DNA from 2 places in the Streptomyces sp. NBC_00872 genome. Region 2 is predicted to be linked to the other one. Evidence: predicted binding sites of a transcription regulator. Region 2 holds the regulator's gene; the other holds the start of a gene.
What was found. The regulator HspR, encoded in region 2, represses chaperone genes until heat shock. The targets are predictions, from matches to a motif close to TTGAGNNNNNNNNNCTCAA.
Positions count from the first base shown of each region.

Region 1: lon (endopeptidase La) is a predicted target of HspR. The motif match lies at 7,013-7,031, and genes of this name have one in related genera.

Region 1 covers NZ_CP108806.1:3,022,944-3,033,819, forward strand. The annotation lists gene OG214_RS12805 (nitrate- and nitrite sensing domain-containing protein) at 1-353, opposite strand, end outside; gene OG214_RS12810 (protein phosphatase 2C domain-containing protein) at 852-1,634, shown strand; gene OG214_RS12815 (MarR family transcriptional regulator) at 1,864-2,358, opposite strand; gene OG214_RS12820 (lysozyme) at 2,564-3,436, shown strand; gene OG214_RS12825 (hypothetical protein) at 3,607-4,329, opposite strand; gene lon (endopeptidase La) at 4,579-6,990, opposite strand; gene OG214_RS12835 (hypothetical protein) at 7,292-7,609, shown strand; gene OG214_RS12840 (hypothetical protein) at 7,811-9,055, opposite strand; gene OG214_RS12845 (DUF4365 domain-containing protein) at 9,048-9,602, opposite strand; gene OG214_RS12850 (hypothetical protein) at 9,768-9,905, shown strand.
Region 2 covers NZ_CP108806.1:4,219,315-4,230,190, forward strand. The annotation lists gene clpB (ATP-dependent chaperone ClpB) at 1-1,645, opposite strand, end outside; gene OG214_RS18065 (pyridoxamine 5'-phosphate oxidase family protein) at 1,803-2,207, shown strand; gene OG214_RS18070 ((2Fe-2S)-binding protein) at 2,420-2,740, opposite strand; gene OG214_RS18075 (helix-turn-helix transcriptional regulator) at 3,082-4,095, shown strand; gene OG214_RS18080 (heat shock protein transcriptional repressor HspR) at 4,364-4,810, opposite strand; gene dnaJ (molecular chaperone DnaJ) at 4,840-6,027, opposite strand; gene grpE (nucleotide exchange factor GrpE) at 6,118-6,780, opposite strand; gene dnaK (molecular chaperone DnaK) at 6,777-8,633, opposite strand; gene OG214_RS18100 (sugar transferase) at 8,894-9,634, shown strand; gene OG214_RS18105 ((Fe-S)-binding protein) at 9,873-10,876, shown strand, end outside.

The DNA of each region.
Region 1 (10,876 bases), 1.2 Mb from region 2:
ACACGGCGCCCTTCCCGGACCGTACCGCCCCCGGCGGGGCCGGCGGCGGGCAGACCGGTCGTGGACAGGCCCGTAGGTGCGGATGCGGATGCGGGTGCGGACAGGCCCGTGGCCGTGGGCACGCTCGTGCTTGTGGGCACGCTCGTGGGCGCACCGCTGCCGGGCCGGCCCTTGCGGCCCTGGTCCTTGCCCTTGCGGTCCTGGTCCTTGCCCTTGCCGGACCGGTTGTCCTTGTTCTTACCGGGCTCGTTCGCCGTGGCCTGGTTCGCGAGGGACCGGCCCGTCTCGGGCGCACCCGTCGTGGAACCGACCGTTCCGGCGCTGTCCGTCGTCGTCCTGCCCGTCTCGGCCATACCTACCGTGGCCTTGCCGGTCTCAGCCTTGGTCGCCCCGCCGCGCGTGACACCGTTATCCCGAGGCCGCTTTTTCTGCACCGGTGCTCGCATTCTTGACTCGTTCACCCATGAAGCGGAGGTGACGACCGGTCACATCGAGAGAGCCCCCACCCCTGGTACGGCTTCCGACCATTCCAGCGCATGTGCGAGGGGGGCACGTATCGGCCGCTCCGCCACCTGAACGAGTGAACATCACGGAGGAGTTGGCAAACAACTCTTCCCAGCCGAGGCCCAGCCGGAACCTGGCGTGCCGGGTGGACCTTCTGGGCATGGTTTGGCAGGATGCGCGCCCGCAGCTTCCCGATGCGCCCTTTCTCATCCCGCCCCGGTCCCGTTCGGCGTTCATTCTGACCGAATGACAGTGGTTGACCAGGCCGTACGAGTCCATCGACAGCGCGTGCAGAGACCGTGAAGGAGTCATGCGGTCCGCCGGGGGAATCGTGCAGACTGGACATCATGCGCATCGAACTGGCCAGCGTGCCGGGGGCCGCCGCGAGGCCCAACGAGGACTGGACATCCGTGGCTCTGCCCGCCGCCGGCCGGGGCGGAACACTGGTCGTCCTGGACGGGGTGACCCCGCCGGCCGGGGAAGACGGTTGTGTACATGGTGTGCCCTGGTTCACCTCACGGCTCGGCGGAGCGCTCGCCGAACTGTCCGGTTCCCGCCGGGATATGACACTGGCAGAGGTCCTCGGCGTATCGATCACCCGTACGGCGGACGCACATCGCGAAACATGTGACCTTTCTCACGTACGCACCCCTCAGGCCACCGTCGTACTGGTGCGCTGGGGCGCGGACGAGGTCGAACATCTGGTCCTGTCCGACTCGACACTGCTGCTGGAATCGCCTGACGGCGGGGTACGGGCGGTGCTGGACGACCGGCTGGACCGCGTCCCGCGCGAGCTTCTGCGCTCGGTCACCTCGGCGGACGCCCTGCGCAACGCGGAGGGCGGCTTCTTCACGGCGGCGGCCGACCCGGCGGTCGCGGCGAAGGCGGTGACGGGCCGTACGCCGACGGCGGAGGTACGGTCCCTGCTCGCGCTCACGGACGGCGCGGCCCGCTGGGTGGAGGTGTTCCAGGAGGGCGGCTGGGCGGACTGTCTGGCGCTCGTACGGAAGAACGGCCCGCAGGAGCTGATCGACCGGGTCAGGGCGGCGGAATGGGCGGACCCGGACGGGGTGACGTTCCGCAGGGGCAAGACGAGCGACGACGCGACGGTGACCTACGTGGAGCTGTGACGGGGGGACGGCGGCGACGCGCTACGACCAGACCGACCGCCCGGCGGACAGGGCGGCCGGGGCCGGCCCGGGGTACGGGCCTGGGGGCTGTGGCCCGAGGGTTGTGGCCCGAGGGTTGTGGCCTGAGGGGCGCGTCACGACCCCCACGCCCGTCAGTGCTCGCCGCGCCTCAGCGCCCCGCGCGTCTCAACGCCCCCGCGCCCCCGCGGGCCTCCGCGCCCCGCGCGTCTCAGCTCTCCGCACGCTCGTTGAAATGGTGGAGCAGCCGGGCCAGCTCCGAGATCTCCGCGCGGTCCCAGTCCGCCAGCTTCTGTACGTACAGCTCACGGCGGGCGTTCCTGACCCGCTGGAAGCGGGACGCGCCCTCGTCGGTGATACGGATGAGCCAGGCGCGCCCGTCGGCCGGATCAGGCTCGCGTGTGACCAGGCCGAGCATCTCCAGCACGCGGAGCTGACGGCTCATCGTGGCCTTGCCGACCCCGAAGTACGCGGCCAGTTCGGTGGCCCGCTGGCTGCCGGTCTCGTCCAGCCGTACGAGCAGTCCGTACGCCCCGGGCTCCAGCTCGGGATGGACCTCGCGCGCCATCTCCCCGGAACTGGCGCGGGCGCGGCGGAGAAAGACCGCCAATTCCCTTTCCAGGGACAGGAATTCCTGGTCCACACCACTCCACCGGCCGTGCTCCGGCCCATTTCCCGTACCACTCCCGTGCACGTCAGCACCCATCGCGCGCTTTTCCGCCCCTGAAAGTTTCTTTCGCCGGCAGCTCGTGCCGCGGCTGGGCCAGTATTTCGCAGGTTTATTCCAGGGGCAGCCGCGTGGCGTGCGTCCGTCAACTGGCCGGCGTGCGTAGCGTTATGAGTGACATGTCCATCCTCACCCCATGTCACCCGGTTCACGCCCTCCCCCACGAGGTCCTCGGAGGCACGAAATGCCCGTGCACAGATCCGGAACGACCGGCCGCGCGCTCATCGCCGCGGTCGCCGCCCTCCTCACCACTCCCGCACTCCTCCTCGCCCGGCCGGACGGGGCGAGCGCGGCCGACATCCCGGCGGATCCGCCGCCCCCCGCTCCCGCCCCCGCCCCCGCCTCTGCCCCCGCACGAGGCACGGCCTATATGGGCATGGGCATCATCGAACACGACGGCCAGGGCGATCTGCCCCGTACGGACCGCGCCCCGCAGACGGAGGGCGTGGATGTCTCCGGGCACCAGGGCAACGTCAACTGGGTGGCCCTGTGGAGCAGCGGGGTGGACTGGGCCTACACCAAGGCGACCGAGGGGACCTCCTACAAGAACCCCTACTTCGCGCGGCAGTACAACGGCGCGTACGACGCGGGCCTGATCCGCGGCGCGTACCACTTCGCCGCCCCCGACGGTTCGAGCGGCGCGACCCAGGCCGACTACTTCGTGGACAACGGCGGCGGCTGGTCACGCGACGGCAAGACGCTGCCGGGTGTGCTGGACATCGAGTGGAACCCGTACGGCGCGGCCTGCTACGGCAAGACACGGAGCCAGATGGTCGACTGGATCGACGACTTCCTGGAGACCTACCGCTCCCGCACCGGCCGCGACGCGCTGATCTACACGGCCACGAGCTGGTGGAAGACGTGCACCGGCAACTACCCGGGCTTCGCCTCCACGAATCCGCTCTGGATCCCCCGCTACAGCGGCACGGTCGGCGAACTGCCCGCGGGCTGGGGCTTCCAGACGATCTGGCAGTACACCTCCACGGGCCCGATCGTCGGCGACCACAACAGGTTCAACGGCGCCCTGGACCGGGTCCAGGCCCTGGCCAACGGCTGACCCCGCGCCCTCCCTCACACGCGGTCCCGTCCGCGGTCCCGCCCGGAACGGAAGGCCGGCCGGGACCGCACCGTCATGCGCGGCCCGTTGTCTTGACCGCCCGCTGTCATGAGCAGCCGCTGTCATGAGCAGCCGCTGTCACGAGCAGCCGCTGTCACGAGCAGCCGCTGTCATGAGCGCACCGACAGCAGCCAGTCACCGGGCAGCTCGTTCCGTACCCGCGCCAGGGCGCTCCCGGTCCGGGCGAGCACCCAGAGCCACTGTCCCGCGTCCTCCCGCAGCAGTACGCCGGGCGCGCTGAACCATCGCGTCACCCCGCCGTCCACGGCCCACAGCGGACAGTCCGGCATTGGCACACGGGGGTAGCGCGACGCGATGTCCCCGGGGTCGACGCCATCGAGATGGCGGTTGTCGCCGAGACCGTCCGGGGCGCCGAAGACCGACTCCGCGAGAACCATCTCCACACAGGCGAGCGAGAACCGGTCCAGGAACGGCAGCGGGCGGCCGGGAGACCCCGCGGCCCCACGGACGTACACCGGTGGGTCGTCCTGGTCGAGATCGGCGAGAAGGATGCCCCACTCGGCGGCGTACTGGTTCTCGACCCGGTACACGAGCGCGCCCTCCCGGACCACCAGCTCCCCGGGAGCCAGCAGCCGGTCCTGGTTGCTCGTCAGATCCCTCCGCCGCCCGAACAGCCCGTACGCCTCCCGCACCGCGACGGGCAACGCGAACCCGAGCCGCCGCTCGGCATCGGCGATCTCCCACTCCCCGTACCCGTCCCCCGCCCCCAGAGGCACCCGCCACCCCTCCGCGAACCCCCGCACAAACCCCCACACCGCACCCCGGCCCCGCACCCCGGCCAGCGCTTCCCCGACATCGAACCCCACGCTCATGCCCGCGAGCGTAACCAGGCGGGAGCGGACGCGATCTTGAAGGCGAGCCACACGGTCTTGCCCTTGGACCGGTCCGCGGCGCCGTGTCCCCTTTCGCGAGAAGCCCACGGCGGTCCGCCGTCAGCGGCTGCGTTACGAGACGCGGATGGCGCGCCCGCGGCCGGAGCCCTGGTGTGGGTTCCGGCCGCGGGCGCTTGTGCGGTGCTTGTAGCGGGTTCGTACTCGTGGCGGGTTCGTGGCGGTTTTCGGTCAGGCGGCTGCCGCGACCGGGACCTCGGCCGGGGACAGGGCCAGGTCCAGGACCTGGCGGACGTCGGTGACCGGGTGGACGTCGAGCTTGTCGAGGATCTCGGCCGGGACGTCGTCGAGGTCGGGCTCGTTGCGCTTGGGGATCACGACCGTCGTGATGCCCGCGCGGTGGGCCGCCAGCAGCTTCTGCTTGAGGCCGCCGATGGGCAGGACACGACCGGTCAGCGAGACCTCGCCCGTCATGGCGACGTCCGTACGGACCAGGCGCCCGCTCAGCAGCGAGGCGAGTGCCGTCGTCATCGTGATGCCCGCGCTCGGTCCGTCCTTCGGGACCGCGCCCGCCGGGAAGTGGATGTGCACGCCCCGGTCCTTGAGATCGGCCACCGGCAGCTCCAGCTCCGCGCCGCGCGAGCGGAGGAAGGAGAGCGCGATCTGCGCCGATTCCTTCATCACGTCACCGAGCTGCCCGGTCAGGGTCAGCCCCGATCCTCCCGTCTCCGGGTCGGCCAGCGACGCCTCCACATAGAGGACGTCACCGCCCGCGCCGGTCACCGCGAGGCCCGTCGCCACGCCCGGCACCGCCGTACGCCGCTCCGCCGGGTCCTGCGCGGACTCGGGCACATGGTGCGGCCGTCCGATCAGCCCGCGCAGATCGCCGGCGCCGAGGGTGAACGGCAGCTCACGGTCGCCCAGCTCGTGCTCGGCCGCGACCTTGCGCAGCAGTCTGGCGATCGCGCGCTCCAGGTTCCGTACGCCGGCCTCCCGGGTGTACTCCCCCGCCAGCCTGCGCAGCGCCTCGTCCGCCAGCGTGACCTCGCCGGGCTCCAGACCCGCGCGCTCCAGCTGCCTGGGCAGCAGATGGTCCCTGGCGATGACGATCTTCTCGTCCTCCGTGTAGCCGTCGAGCCTGACCAGCTCCATACGGTCGAGCAGCGCCTCCGGGATGGCCTCCAGGACGTTCGCCGTGGCGAGGAACACCACGTCGGACAGGTCGAGTTCGACCTCCAGATAGTGATCGCGGAAGGTGTGGTTCTGCGCCGGGTCCAGGACTTCGAGCAGCGCCGCGGCCGGATCGCCGCGGTAGTCGGAGCCGACCTTGTCGATCTCGTCGAGCAGGACGACCGGGTTCATCGAACCGGCCTCCTTGATCGCCCGGACGATACGGCCCGGCAGCGCGCCGACATAGGTACGCCGGTGGCCGCGGATCTCCGCCTCGTCCCGTACGCCGCCGAGCGCGACCCGGACGAACTTCCGGCCCATCGCGTGCGCCACGCTCTCGCCGAGCGAGGTCTTGCCGACACCGGGCGGACCGACCAGGGCCAGCACGGCGCCGCCGCGACGGCCGCCGACCACGCCGAGACCGCGGTCCGCGCGCCGCTTGCGCACGGCCAGATACTCGGTGATCCGTTCCTTCACGTCCTCCAGGCCCGCGTGCTCGGCGTCGAGGATGCTCTGCGCGCCCCGGATGTCGTACTCGTCCTCCGTGCGCTCGTTCCAGGGCAGTTCCAGCACCGTGTCCAGCCAGGTGCGGATCCAGGAGCCCTCGGGGCTCTGGTCGGAGGCGCGCTCCAGCTTCTCGACCTCCTTGAGCGCGGCTTCCCGCACCTTCTCGGGGAGATCGGCCGCCTCGACACGGGTCCGGTAGTCGCCGGACTCGTCCTCGTCGCCCTCGCCGTTCAGCTCGCGCAGTTCCTTGCGCACGGCGTCGAGCTGGCGCCGGAGCAGGAACTCGCGCTGCTGCTTGTCGACACCCTCCTGGACGTCCTTGGCGATGGACTCGGCGACATCCTGCTCGGCGAGGTGGTGACGGAGCTGCTCGGTGGCGAGCTTCAGCCGGGCCACCGGGTCGGTGGTCTCCAGCAGCTCGACCTTCTGGGCGGTGGAGAGGAAGGGTGAGTAACCGGAATTGTCGGCGAGCGTGGACACCTCTTCGATCTGCTGGACGCGGTCCACCACCTGCCAGGCGCCACGCTTCTTCAGCCAGTCGGTGGCGAGCGCCTTGTACTCCTTGACCAGCTCGGTGACCGAGCCGGGCAGCGGGTCGGGGACGATTTCGTCGACACTCACGCCCTCGATCCAGAGGGCCGCGCCGGGCCCGGTCGTACCGGCGCCGATCCGCACACGGCCACGGCCGCGGATCAGCGCGCCGGGGTCCCCGTCGGAGAGCCGGCCGACCTGCTCGACGGTCCCCAGCACACCGATCCCGGCGTAGGTCCCGTCGATGCGCGGCACGAGCAGCACCTTCGGCTTGCCCGTACCACCGTCGCCGGCGCGCGCGGCGGCCTGAGCGGCCTCCACCGCGGCACGGACCTCGGTGTCGGACAGGTCAAGAGGCACCACCATGCCGGGCAGCACGACCTCGTCGTCGAGCGGCAGCACGGGAAGCGTGAGCGGTGTGGACATGGCAGCCATGATCTCCCCTTCGGCAGTCAAGTTGAGCTATACCGACTCAATGCTTGTGAGTCCCAGGATGTTCCCCCGGCCGCGTTCGCTCTGAGCGATCGCCCTGCCACTGTCCTCTAGCGGTGAACCTTGCGAGGGATCTTGCGAGATCCGAGGTGACTTTGCGAGACACAAACCGCTAACTTGGCGTGAACCAGGGACTACGTGCTGTACCCGGCGGGGTGGCAAACTCTCCTACCGAGGGTTTCGAGGTCACGTACATCAATCCGGGCGGGTCGGAAGTACGGCGCGCTTGTCAACGGTGGTCGGGATGTCGTCCCAGCCGTTCTGGCTACTCTGCTCCTGGGACAACGGCGAGGGGTTCTCGCATGTTCCGAGCTACTTCGCCCGTCACCAGGACGGTTCGGCGATCGTGGTCGACTGCCGCCCGGCGGACCGGCGCAAGCCACGGGACTGGGTGAAGTTCGGGGCGACGCAGAGAGCCTGTGACCCTCTGGGGGAGTTCCGGCTGATCGGCATGCCGGACCCGATCCGCGTGGGAAAATGCGCGCTGGCTGGCGGGCTACCGCAACCCGCCCTCACACGCGCATGGACTCCCGCCTACGAGAAGTTCGACGGCGTTATCTAACATAGCGCACACATCGACGAACAAATAAAGACCATCACTGCACGAGAGCACAGGAAGATCTAGAAGCGCCCTGCGGCGACATATTCCAATATGCGCTCGCAGAGCAGCCTTGAGAACTGCTAAACGTTCTCAAGGAAGACAGCATGCCTAAGCGATGCCATTCATACAACCCATTTCTAAGCTTCAGGAATGGGTCGATCCTCAATCCATGTCATCGATAGTCATCTGCCCCTGAGTGATTTGCGGTTGTTCCATGGCGCCAATGTGCATCAGGGCGTCCAAGTGACCGACCGTGCGCACAACACTGGCGTCGTAGAGCCAGTGCAGATTACCTTCACGCTCCAGCCGGCCGTTGACCTGAACGGCGAGGTTTTCCTCGTACGCATGGATGGCTTCGTGGTACTGATCCTCATCCGCCAGCCTTACACGCGCCTTTCGAGGCTGTCCGCCCATGACGTTTTCAACGCCGAAGACGCCTGGGCCGTCGGCCTCCTTGCGAGCCAGCAGGTGAACCCGACCAGTCACCGTCACAAAGCCGGAGTCCTCCGCCGCGGCCAAACGATGTGCCGCCTTCTCCAGGATGGAGGCATCGCCACCGGAGAACTCGTATCGCGATACAGGTTCCTCGAAGCCTCCAGGCACGGACGTGTCCCATTCGACGGTGATATCCGAGCCATCGGAGTGTTCGGCGATGCCGAGGATCGCAGTCGCCATCTCGTATGAGACTCCCTCTCGCACGCCTACGTCGAAGCCTGTGAGTGATCCGCTGGAGCGGTAGTGGTCGATGGCCTCAACAGTCGCAGACAGGGCTCTCACCACGGCCTGGCTCACATCCCGACCGTGCGGTCCTACCGCCGCCCCTACATCCAAGGCCGGTGACGCAGCAGAGAGCTTCCGCAGCGGTACGGTCGTTGCCGATGGCGCGAAAGCCTTGACGATGTAGCTGCCTGGCTCTGTCTGTCCCATAAGCACCGAGTCAAGGTAGCGGTTGGCGAACTGGCCGTGCCGGTTGCCGAAGTGCCGCGTCTGGTCGATGTACGACTTGGCACCTGCGACCAGAGTGCGGCGTGCGCATGAGATGAGCCGCTCGCCCTCCCGCCAGGGAATGAGGCCACTCGGGAAGGCCGCCTCCCTGCGGAAGCGGAACTCGTCCGTAGGGTCGGTGAAGAGCCGTGGAGCGATCGACCGGGCCCACAGACTTCGATAGCTGGGAGCGCTGACCTGCTGGAGCAGACTTTGCAGGACCTCGATGTACTCCGGCGCTTCACGGTCCAGCGGTACGACGAATGATCCGGCTCGGGCGTCGGGCTGGCCAGGAGGGGCGAGCCGGTTGTAGATGCCACGGCGCCGGCCGACGAGTGTCCAGCCTGCTTCGGTCATGAGAGTGGTGAGCCGCGTCGGATCGACGCGCCACAGATCGAGTTCGGTCGACGCCAAGTCAGGCATGGAGCGACTCACCCCTCTCGATCTTCCCCATGATGGCGGTCAGTGCCTCAGCGTTGAAGAGGTTGGCAGTGGGAATGCGGACGGACGGTTTCTCGGCCGGAGGGACTGTCATCCCCTCAAGGCTCATCCAGTAGCAGGCCTGCATGACCTCCAAGTGCGTGTGGGCTGTCCGTGTCCACTCCGCCTGCCCTTTGGGTATCGCCATGACGACCAAGAGGGACTTCATGCCCAAGCGAGGGCGTACGAGACGCTCCATGTATTCGCGCTTCTCGAAGCGATAACGAAACGACTCTGTGTTGCCGTCGACGACTATCTGGGTCGTGCTCTTCATCTGAACGTAGAAGCTCGCCTCCTCCCCCAGCGGGTCGGAGGACGTACGCACCAGCATGGCGTCAGCGCCGAACATGTCTCGGCCCTGCTTGATGAAAAGACAGCCAGCGGTCGCGGCAACGCTCTGCATGTAGCCCTCCTGGAGCTGCTCCATGCAGGTGGTAAACGTGCGTCGATCGACAGGCTCGGTTATGCCGCTCCTCACAGCTTGCGCCATGGGCGCCCCCCCCTGGTTGCCCTTGCCCCAGTGAGCGCAGCATACGTTCCCCCCTCTCCTGGCCGTCCAGTCCCCGTTGCCTCACACTATTGACTGCCACTGACAAGTGCTTCGCCACAAGGGGGCACTGGCGTATGACGCTCTCCCAAACCTTCCCCTCCACGCATGCCGCACGTAGTGTGCGACGGCTGCGCGGCGACACTGGGCCGGGCGATCAAGCGCTGGCATGAGGGCATCCCGCCGCGAGCTGAGAAGGCCGCGGTGGCACTCGTGGGATTCCGCTCCTGCAACCGCCGTTGGTGATCAGAGCGATTCGTCCCTCGCTTGTGGACAACGGAGCGTCGTCCTGACCGCACGAAGCCTGCGAGCCACAGATCAGGCACCCCACTCGCAGACTCAAAACGCGAAGGACAATCGGGCGTCCTATGCGGTTATGGGTGCGAGTAGTTGCGGTACAGAAAGCTGGGGCGATCCGGGCCCAGGTCACGTCCTCCTTCCGGGCGGGCTCAACCAGCAGCCCCTCAGCCGTGGTGAAGTCGTCGCGCAGTTTGCGGAGGACCAGCAGCGCGGCCAGCAGGTCGGTGAGGGACAGGGTGAGGGCATCGCAGCTTCGGGACGCAGGGGCGTCCGAGGCGGTCTGTCACGCGTTCGCGTGAAGCGCCCACCGGCCGGGTGACAGCCGCCTGGCAGAAACACTCCCAAGTCATGCAAGCCGCCCTGGTCAGAGCCGGGACGGCGAACTCTGCAACCGGGCCATGCATGAAAGCTGTCTAGGCGCTGGGCCATGGCTTCACCGGCTCAGAGGAAGACCACCTCCGGCAGTACGCCACGAAGGTGCTCAAGCGCTCCCAGTTCCGGCCGCTGCCGACCGCCCCCTTCTCCCCCGGTGCAATCGACCGGTGGCGAGGCACCGGCGTGCAAATCCCGGGGCGGCAGCACGGTGCGCGGCGGTACCGTGTTCTCTTCGCCCTTGTACGGCGGAGTCATCCTGCGGGGGATTTCATGGTGCAGACGCGGACCGCGTTGTTCCCGGTCACCGACCCTGACCGCCAGCGCCGACGGTCATCTGTCCGTAGGCGGAACCGCGCTCGAAGACTACTTCTTCCCCCCGGCCGCACCGACATCCGCTCCCCTAGACGTGGCTGACGTGGTGGCAGCTCACGCTTGAGGACTCGTTCTGGTACCGAAAGCAACAGCGCAGTGCGCGGCAGCCGCGCGACCTCTGAGGTACGCCTGCACAGTCCGCCAGATTCGGCCTGCGAGCCGTCAAGGTG
Region 2 (10,876 bases):
CGGTCCAGGAGCCGACCACGTCGGCGATGTCGTCCGGGCCGACCTCCTCCTTGACCATGGTGTCCTTGGCCGCCTCCTGCTCGGCCGCCGCGGCCTCCTCCAGTTCCCGCTCCAGGCCCGGGATCTCCCCGTACAGCAGCTTGGAGGCGGTGTCGAAGTCGCCGTCGCGCTGGGCCCGCTCGGCCTGGCCGCGCAGATCGTCGAGACGTTCCTTCAGCTCACCGACGCGGTTGAGGCCCTGCTTCTCCTTCTCCCAGCGGGCGTTGAGACCGCGCAGTTCCTCCTCACGGTCGGCGAGATCGCGGCGCAGCTTCTCCAGCCGCTGCTTGGAGGCGGGGTCGGACTCGTTCTTCAGCGCCAGTTCCTCCATCCGGAGGCGGTCGACGGCGCGCTGGAGCTCATCGATCTCCAGGGGCGAGGAGTCGATCTCCATCCGGAGCCGGGACGCGGCCTCGTCCACCAGGTCGATGGCCTTGTCCGGAAGGAAACGCGAGGTGATGTAGCGGTCGGAGAGCGCGGCGGCGGCGACCAGGGCCGCGTCCGCGATCTGCACCTTGTGATGCGCCTCGTACCGGCCCTTGAGCCCGCGCAGGATCGCGATCGTGTCCTCGACGGTGGGCTCGGCGACCAGCACCTGCTGGAAGCGCCGCTCCAGCGCCGCGTCCTTCTCGATCCGCTCGCGGTACTCGTCCAGCGTGGTCGCGCCGACCATACGCAGCTCACCGCGCGCCAGCATCGGCTTGAGCATATTGCCGGCGTCCATGGCCGAATCGCCGCCGGCGCCCGCGCCCACGACGGTGTGCAGTTCGTCGATGAAAGTGATGATCTGTCCGTCGCTCGCCTTGATCTCGGAAAGGACGGTCTTGAGGCGCTCCTCGAACTCGCCGCGGTACTTCGCCCCGGCCACCATCGCACCGAGGTCCAGCGAAACCAGCCGCTTGTTCTTGAGCGATTCCGGCACGTCGCCCTTGACGATCCGCTGCGCGAGCCCCTCGACCACGGCGGTCTTGCCGACGCCGGGCTCACCGATCAGCACCGGGTTGTTCTTCGTACGGCGTGACAGCACCTGCACCACACGCCGGATCTCCTGGTCCCGGCCGATGACCGGGTCGAGCCTGCCCTCACGGGCCGCGGCGGTGAAATCGGTACCGAACTTCTCCAGGGCCTTGTACTGGCCCTCCGGGTCGGGTGTGGTCACCCGGCGCCCTCCCCTTGCCTTCTCGAACGCGTCCAGCAGCTTCTTCGCATCGGCGCCCCGCTGGTCCAGCACCTCCCCGGCCTGTCCGCCCTTGGCCGCGACACCGATGAGCAGATGCTCGGTGGAGAGATATTCGTCCCCGAGTTCCTTGGCCCGCCGAGCCGCGTCCGCGATGACGGCGAGCGTCTCGCGGTTGGGCTGCGGAGGCGCGACGGTGGATCCGGTCACGCTGGGCAGCGCGGCGAGCACCCGCTCGGCACCGGAGCGTACCGCCACCTGGTCCGCCCCCACGGCGGCCAGCAGATCGGTGACGTTCTCGTTGTCCTGGCCTTCGAGCAGCGCGAGCAGCAGATGTGCGGGGGTCAGATCGGGATGTCCGGCCGCCACGGCGCGGTTGGTGGCGGCGTTGATCGCGTCCCGGCTCTTGTTGGTCAGCTCGGCGTCCACGTGCCCACTCTCCTCCTTGTCACGTCTTGCGCAGATCTCGACTTCGACTGCGACTTTGACTGAAGCAACATGCGCAAAGTTGAGTCTATTTCACTCAAGCCTGAACCGGGAGTCCGGCCCCCAGGGGTTTCACCCCCGTCAGACCTAGGCTTCCGGTATGTCCATCGACGTACGCGATCCCAGCGCCGATTTTCTCGCGTTCTGGCGCGAGCAGCATGTGTGCACCCTGACCACCCTCCGCCCGGACGGCACTCCGCATGTGGTGCCGGTGGGCGTGACGTACGACCCGGAGGCCGGGCTCGCGCGGATCATCACCAACAAGCACAGCACCAAGGTCGCCAATGTCCTGGCGGCGGGGCCGGAGGGCGCGCGGGTGGCGGTGTGCCAGGTCAAGCGCGGCCACTGGGCGACGCTGGAGGGCCGCGCCACGGTCCGTACGGAGCCGGAGCTGGTGGCGGACGCGGTGAGCCGCTACGCGGAGCGGTACGGACGCACTCCCGCGCCCAATCCGGACCGCGTCGTCATCGAGATCACCCTGGACCGGGCGCTCGGCCGCGTGTGAGAGCGCGTAAGCCGTAATACCTAAGCCCTGACCACCGGACGGCCGCATGCCGTACCGGACGGCCGCCTCCCGGCCGGACCGCCGCCTCCCGACCGTACGGCCGCGTCCCTACCGAACGCGGACAGCACAACGGCGCCATCGTGTTTCAGGTCCACGATGGCGCCGTTGTGTGGGGGAAGCGCCGGAGCGATTTACAACGACGGGGGAATCGCTCAGGCGCTGCGGGGGGTGGCGATGGTGGTCTTGGCTTCGACCAGTTGGTGGTCCCGTTGGTCGAGGTTCACGAAGATCATGTCGTATCGGATGGCACACCGGACCGGCTGCGGAGCCCCCCGCGGCCTCCGGAGGCAGCGGTAGGCACGGACGTCCTCGTCCTCCTCGCGTACGACGACGATCGGCTCTCCGAACAGGGTGACCATCAGCGAGTCGCCACGGTGAGGAATTGCCGTGACAAGATCGATGAAGTGCCACCCCGACCGGTAGGCCGAGGCCATCTCGCGCCGGAAGACCCGGTCATCCGGCGGGACGGTCACGCGCTCGGGTCGGCCGATGCGGGGACCCGGCCGACAGGCGCCGGCGCCACGTCCGAACCGGTGCCCTTCGGAGCGATGTCCCAGCTGATGTCACCCGACTCCAGAACCTGGACACTCTGGACCGTGGCTCCGGCAGGCGTGAAGTCCCAGCTGATGTCCCCCCCGACAGCCAGCGCGCCATAGGCCAGAGCCGCAGAGAAAGCAGTGGCAACCACCGCGCGAAGCATTCTCTTGTACATAGTCGGCTTCGTCCTCACTTGATGGATTCCTCTCCCCCGCCATGTAGACGATGTCTCACCCGGGCACGTCAACACCACCGGGACGAGGCATCATGTTCTTGTATGTTCAGGACCCTGGGGGGTGGAGATTTGCCCGCGAACGACTCAAAAACGACACATCCCCATGCCGTCACCGATATGTGTGATGACGGCAGACGGCTTTACGCCAGTGCGCTGCGCTCCGGACGCATAGCCCGGAGCGAGGCGGCGGGGACTCCATGCCTCATGGAGTTCGCACTTCTGCACCCCGATCCGGACGACGCCGACTGGCTTCGCCCTGTTCCACCGTCCGCGGCGCTCGCCAAGCGCCTCCATCCGATCGAGCGTGAGATCCAGGAACGGCGGCACTTCGCCGTCGAACTGACCGACTCTTTCGAGCCGTTCATGACGATCAGCGCACAGGACCCGCCGACCACCCACGCGATCACGGTTCTGGAGGGGCTGAGCCGTATCAACGCGGCGCTCGACCTCTCCACCGCCGAGTGCCGTACGGAAGTACTGACAGTGCAGCCCGGCGGCGGACGCAGTGAACACGCGCTGGCCGAAGCCCTGGAGCGGGGCCGCGACGTGGTCGACCGCGGCATCAGTCTGCGCACGCTGTACCAGCACACCGTCCGGCACAGCCAGGGCACGCTCGCGTACGCGGAGCGGCTGGCGGAGGGCAAGGTCGAGATCCGGACCTTGGAAGAACTGATCGAACGTCTGATCATCTTCGACCGCACGGTCGCCTACATACCCGCGCGCTCCGACCGGCAGATCGCGCTGGAACTGCGTCATCCGGGGCTCGTCGACTATCTGGCGCAGGTCTTCGAACAGCTCTGGCGGCGCGCCACGCCCCTGACGGAGCAGGTCGCCTACGAGCCCACGCCGGACGGCATCACTGGCATCCAGCGGTCCATAGCGAAGCTGCTGGTCGAGGGATACGTGGACGAGGCCATCGCGCGCCGGCTGGGGATGAACGTACGGACCTGCCGCGCGCACATCGCCAAGCTCGCCACGACCCTCGGCAGTGGCAGTCGCGCACAACTCGGCTATCTGGTGGCGCAGTCGGGAATCCTGGACCACGAGGAGAGCTGAGGACACGCGGGGCGCCCGCGGAGGTACGGGGGGCACGGGGGTACGGGGGCACTGAAAGGTGCTGTGCGCCCCGTACGCGGGCGCACAGCGAGGAAGCGGAAAAGGACCCCCACCCGATGGGTGAGGGCCCTCCACAAGGCTCCACACGGCTTCTGAGCGCAGAGCCCTTCACGAGCCCTCCGCGAGCCCTTCGGGTCCGCGCGCCCAAAGCCGCGCAGCCCGTCGGTCCGAAGGGGCTCAGTCCGTCGGTGCGTCGGTCCGAAGGGGCTCAGTCCGTCGGTCGCTTGGGGCGCCAGACCACCAGCGCGCTCGCCTGCTGCACATCCTGATACGGCACCAGATCCCGCCGGTACGAGGCATGCACCTGTGCCTCGCGCTGCCGCATCGCCGCCGCCGCGCCGTCCACCGCGGCCGACAGCTCGGCGACCCGGGCCTGGAGCGCCGCGACCTCGTTCTCCAGTTCGATGATCCGTTTGATACCGGCGAGATTGATCCCCTCGTCCTGCGACAACTGCTGCACCTGACGGAGCAGTTCGATGTCACGGGCCGAGTAACGGCGGCCACGGCCCGCTGTGCGGTCCGGGCAGACCAGACCGAGACGGTCGTACTGTCTGAGGGTCTGCGGATGCAGCCCGGAGAGCTGGGCCGCCACCGAGATGACGTACACCGGCGTCTCCTCGGTGAGCTGGTAGGGATTGCGCCGCCGACCGTCCATGTCCGCCCTGTCCGCACCGTTCACGGGACTCACGCTCCCTTCGCCGCCTGGAACAGCTCCGCCCGCGGATCCTCGTCCGCGGTCGCCTTGCGGTAGGCCTCCAGCGCGTCACGTGCCTGTGCGCCGAGATCCCTGGGCACCACGACCTCGACCGTGACCAGCAGGTCGCCGCGGGTGCCGTCCTTGCGTACGGCGCCCTTGCCACGGGCGCGCATCGTCCGGCCGTTGGGCGTGCCGGCGGGCAGCTTCAGTGTGACCGGCGGACCGCCCAGGGTCGGCACCTTCACCTCGCCGCCGAGCGCCGCCTCCGTGAAGGTGACGGGCACGGTGACCGTGAGATTGTCGTCCCTGCGGCCGAAGACCGGGTGGGCGTCCACATGCACGACCACATAGAGATCGCCGCCGGGGCCGCCGCGCTCACCGGGAGCGCCCTTGCCCCGCAGCCGGATCCGCTGGCCGTCGCTGACGCCCGCCGGAATCCTGACCTGCATCGTCCGCGAGGACCTGGCACGCCCGCTGCCCTTGCAGACCTCGCAGGGGTCCTGGGCGATCAGCCCACGGCCCTTGCAGTCCACACACGGATCGGTCAGCGAGAACCCGCCGCCGCTGCCGCGCGAGACCTGTCCGGTGCCCACACAGGTCGGGCAGACCCGCGGGGTGCCGTTCTTGTCGCCCGTGCCCGAACAGGCCTTGCAGGGCGCCTGGCTGGACATCCGCAGCGGGACCGTGGCCCCGTCGACCGCCTCGGTGAAGCTGAGCGTCACCTCGGACTCGATGTCCTGGCCGCGGCGCGGCTGCGTACGCGTGCCCGTACCGCCGCGGTTGAAGAGGCCGCCGAAGACATCCCCGAGCCCACCGCCGAAGCCGCCGGCGCCGGGGCCCGTCTGCGTACCGCCCTGGCCGCCGCCGAAGAGATCGCCCAGGTCGAAGTTGAACGAGCCGTTCCCTCCGGCGCCGGGTCCCGGCCGGAACCCGCCGTTGCCGAAGAGGGCGCGCGCCTCGTCGTACTCCTTGCGCCGCTTGGGGTCGCCGAGGATGTCATTCGCCTCGGAGACCTCCTTGAAGCGCTCCTCCGCCTTGGCGTCGCCCTTGTTGGCGTCCGGGTGGAACTCGCGGGCGAGCTTGCGGTACGCCTTCTTGATCTCCGCCTCGGTGGCGTCCTTGGGTACCCCGAGAACCTTGTAGTAGTCCTTCTCCACGAAGTCCTTCGTGCTCATTCCCGACGTCCCTCCTCTCCGCCACCCACACCGCTACCGCTGTCCGGCGGTGCGACGCCGTCCGGCACCGCACCGCCGTCCGACTCCGCGTCAGCCCTCGTCCGGGCCACCGCTCTCCTTGTCGTTCGCCGACTCCGCCTGCTCGTCGGCGGACTTGGGCTGGGCCCCGGGCTGGGGCTCGGCCACCGCGACCCGGGCGGGCCGGATCGTCCGCTCGCCGAACCGGTACCCAGGCTGGAGGATCGCGACGCACGTCGTCTCCGTGACATCCGGCGCGTACGAGTGCATCAGGGCCTCGTGGACCGTCGGATCGAAGGGCTCGCCCTCCGTGCCGAACTGCTGGAGCCCCAGCTTCGCGACGACCGTCTCCAGCGACTCGGCCACCGACTTGAAGCCGCCGACCAGTTCCTCGTGGTCCCGCGCCCGGCCGATGTCGTCGAGCACGGGCAGCAGCTCGGTCAGCAGACTCGCGACGGCGATCTCCTTGACCGTGACGCGGTCCCGCTCCACCCGCCTGCGGTAGTTCTGATACTCCGCCTGAAGGCGCTGGAGATCCGCCGTGCGCTCGCTGAGCGCCATCCGGACCTGGTCGAGCTGTGCCTTCAGGGCTACTTCCTGTACGTCCCCGGCCGAGGCCGCCGGGCCCGGCCCCTTCACGGAGTCCGGCTCGGCGGCGTTCGGCGTGGCGTCGTCGTGGTTGGCGCCGGAGGGGACGTCGGGCTTCTCGTCGAAGCCCGGGGTCTCCTCGGTCACGCCGCACCGTCCTTCTTGGGCTTCTCGTCGTCCACGATCTCGGCGTCGACGACATCGTCGTCGGCCTGGGTCTGCCCGGCGCCCGCGGCGCCGTCGGCACCGCCCGCGGCGGCGCTCGCCTGGGCGTCGGCGTACATCGCCTGGCCGAGCTTCTGGGAGACGGCCGCGAGCTTCTCCGTGGTCGTACGGATCTCCGCGGTGTCCTCGCCCTTGAGCTTCTCCTTCAGCTCGGCGATGGCCGCCTCGACCTCGGTCTTGACGTCGCCGGGGACCTTGTCCTCGTTGTCCTTGAGGAACTTCTCCGTCTGGTAGACGAGCTGCTCGGCCTGGTTGCGCGTCTCGGCGGCCTCGCGGCGGCGGTGGTCCTCGTCCGCGTACTGCTCGGCCTCTTCACGCATCCGGTTGACCTCGTCCCTCGGCAGCGAGGAGCCGCCGGTGACGGTCATCTTCTGCTCCTTGCCGGTGCCGAGGTCCTTCGCGGCCACGTGCATGATGCCGTTGGCGTCGATGTCGAAGGCGACCTCGATCTGCGGCACACCGCGCGGGGCGGGCGGCAGACCGGTCAGCTCGAACATCCCGAGCTTCTTGTTGTACGCCGCGATCTCGCGCTCGCCCTGGTAGACCTGGATCTGCACCGACGGCTGGTTGTCCTCGGCCGTGGTGAAGATCTCCGAGCGCTTCGTCGGAATCGTCGTGTTGCGCTCGATGAGCTTCGTCATGATGCCGCCCTTGGTCTCGATACCCAGGGACAGCGGGGTCACGTCGAGGAGCAGGACGTCCTTGACCTCACCCTTGAGGACACCGGCCTGGAGCGCGGCGCCGATGGCGACGACCTCGTCCGGGTTGACGCCCTTGTTGGCCTCGCGGCCGCCGGTCAGTTCCTTGACCAGCTCGGCGACGGCGGGCATCCGGGTCGAGCCGCCGACCAGCACCACGTGGTCGATCTCGGAGAGCTGGATTCCCGCGTCCTTGATGACGTTGTGGAACGGGGTCTTGCAGCGGTCCAGCAGATCGGCGGTGAGCTGCTGGAACTGGGCGCGGGAGATCTTCTCGTCCAGGTGCAGCGGGCCCTCGGCGGACGCCGTGATGTACGGCAGGTTGATCGTCGTCTCGGAGGACGACGACAGCTCGATCTTCGCCTTCTCCGCGGCCTCGCGGAGACGCTGGAGAGCCATCTTGTCCTTGGACAGGTCCACACCGTGGCCGTTGGCGAACTGCTTCACCAGGAAGTCGACGACGCGCTGGTCCCAGTCGTCACCACCGAGGTGGTTGTCACCGTTGGTCGCCTTCACCTCGACGACGCCGTCGCCGATCTCCAGCAGCGAGACGTCGAAGGTGCCGCCACCGAGGTCGAAGACCAGGATGGTCTGGTCGTCCTTGTCGAGTCCGTAGGCCAGGGCGGCGGCCGTCGGCTCGTTGACGATACGGAGCACGTTGAGGCCCGCGATCTCGCCGGCCTCCTTGGTGGCCTGGCGCTCCGAGTCGTTGAAGTACGCGGGGACGGTGATCACCGCGTCGGTGACCTTCTCACCCAGGTACGACTCGGCGTCCCGCTTCAGCTTCTGCAGCACGAAGGCCGAGATCTGCTGGGGGTTGAAGTCCTTGCCGTCGAGATTGATCTTCCAGTCGGTGCCCATGTGGCGCTTGACCGACCGGATGGTCCTGTCGACGTTCGTAACCGCCTGGCGCTTCGCGACCTCGCCGACGAGCACCTCGCCGTTCTTGGCGAAGGCGACGACGGACGGCGTGGTCCTGGCGCCCTCGGCGTTGGTGATGACGGTGGGCTCGCCGCCTTCCAGAACGCTGACGACGGAGTTAGTCGTGCCCAGGTCGATGCCGACCGCACGTGCCATTTCGATTCCTCCAACTGACTTGAGTGGAACAGGCTCAAGGATGCATCACAGATCCCATGGAGTCAAAGGACCTGAGTCGAGTCGACTCAACTAAGGTGCGGACGCCTTGTGCCCGGCGGGTTGCCCCCGGTTCACACCCCTTCTCCATGCGATCGTTCTGTATCAAATACCTCGAATGAATCAAAAGCCATGTAAGCCTCAAAGAATCCGGAAAGTAACAGAACGCACAGAAACGGTCAGGTGTGACCTTGAAGCGACGCATGACGTGGCGCCCGCAGCACCGCCTGGAACCCAAGCGCCTTCTGGATCTGACGCTCGGCTCGGCCCTTCTGGTGCTGGCCGCGCCCCTGCTCACGGCAGCCGCCCTCGTCCTCGCACTGTCCCGGCCGGTCAACGGCGTTTTCCGGCGCGACTACCGCACAGGACTCAACGGACGGCCCTTCATCCTGAGTTCCCTGGGCACCCGGCGATTCCGGCTGGATCTGCTCTCCCGGCTCCCCCATGTCGTACGGGGCGACCTGTCCCTGGTGGGACCCGCGCCTCTGAAGGTCGGCTCCGCGGCGGGCGCGGCGCCGTGGCGACAGCTCGTACGGCCGGGACTGACCGGACTGGCACAGGTGCGGCGGCACTCACCCCTGCCGTGGGACGAGGCACCGCTGCTCGACCAGCACTATGTGGAATACCACTGGCTCGGACTCGATCTGGCGATCCTGGCCCATACGCTCCCGGCGCTCTACAAGGGGCGCGTCCAGCGGCCCGGACGGCGGCTCCCCTGGCGGTCCGCGCGGCCCTCCCGGCGCCTGCCGCGGCGGCTTCCGCGCCGGCTCGCCCTGCCGTACTCCCGGTCGGACGCCTACTGGCTGGGCGCCGTACGACCGGACGCCGGCCTCCCGCACGCCCGGCGCAGCCAGGGGCCCGGCACGGTCAGACACCCGGTCGGGACGCCGGTGGGGGCGCCCGCCGGGGCACCGGACCGAGGCGGGGACGCGAGCGGGGAGTGAGCCCCGGGCGCGGACCGGGAGCCAGGTGGAGACTGGTACCGGGCGCGGACCCCGGGCACTGACTCCGAGCGCGGACTACGAGCACCGGGACCGAGCGCCGGGCACCGAGCGACACAGATCACCGGCTGCGCCGCTACATTGCGGCGGGATAAGTGGGTAACCTCAGCCACGGACCGATTAAGTTACCGCTTAGTAGAGTAGCGGTTCTCCCACCCTCGCAGGCCCGAGGAGCCACCACATGCAACTCGCCGCGATCACCGTGTCGCTGGTACTCGCCGTCGTCGGTGTCGCGCTGTTCGGCCGAGCCATCGCGCAGATCTACCGCTTCGTGAAGCTCGGCCAGGCCGTCCCCGCGGGCACGCGCACGGACGAACCCGCCCAGCGCACCCTGACGGTGGCCAAGGAGTTCCTCGGTCACACCCGGATGAACCGCTGGGGTGTCGTCGGGGTGGCGCACTGGTTCGTCGCGGTCGGCTTCTTCTCGCTCGTACTGACCCTGGTGAACGCCTTCGGGCAGCTCTTCAGGGCCGACTGGCTGCTGCCGGTCATCGGTGACTGGACTCCGTACGAGGTCTTCGTCGAGCTGATCGGTCTGCTGACCACCCTCGGCATCCTGACGCTGATCGTCATCCGCCAGCTCTCGCTCCCCGGCCGCGCCGGCCGCAAGTCACGCTTCGCGGGCTCCAACTTCGGCCAGGCGTACTTCGTCGAGGCCGTCATCCTCATCATCGGTGTGGCGATCCTCGTCCTGCGCGGCCTGGAGGGCGCGCTGCACCACGCGGACTCGTACCAGGCGGCGTATCTCGTCTCGTATCCGCTGGTCGCGGCGTTCAAGGGGCTCAGCCTCGGCACCCTCCAGAACCTGGTCTATCTGGTCGCGATGATCAAGATCGGGACGTCCTTCATCTGGATGATCACGGTCGCGCTCAAGACCGACATGGGCGTGGCCTGGCACCGGTTCCTCGCCTTCCCGAACATCTGGTTCAAGCGCGAGGCCGACGGCTCCACGGCGCTCGGCGCGCTGCCGCCGATGACCAGCGCCGGCCAGGAGATCGACTTCGAGGATCCCGGCGAGGACGACGTCTTCGGTGTCTCCCAGGTCGAGCACTTCTCCTGGAAGGGCATCCTCGACTTCTCCACCTGTACGGAGTGCGGCCGCTGCCAGTCGCAGTGCCCTGCCTGGAACACGGGCAAGCCGCTCTCGCCCAAGCTGCTGATCATGTCGCTGCGCGACCACGCGCA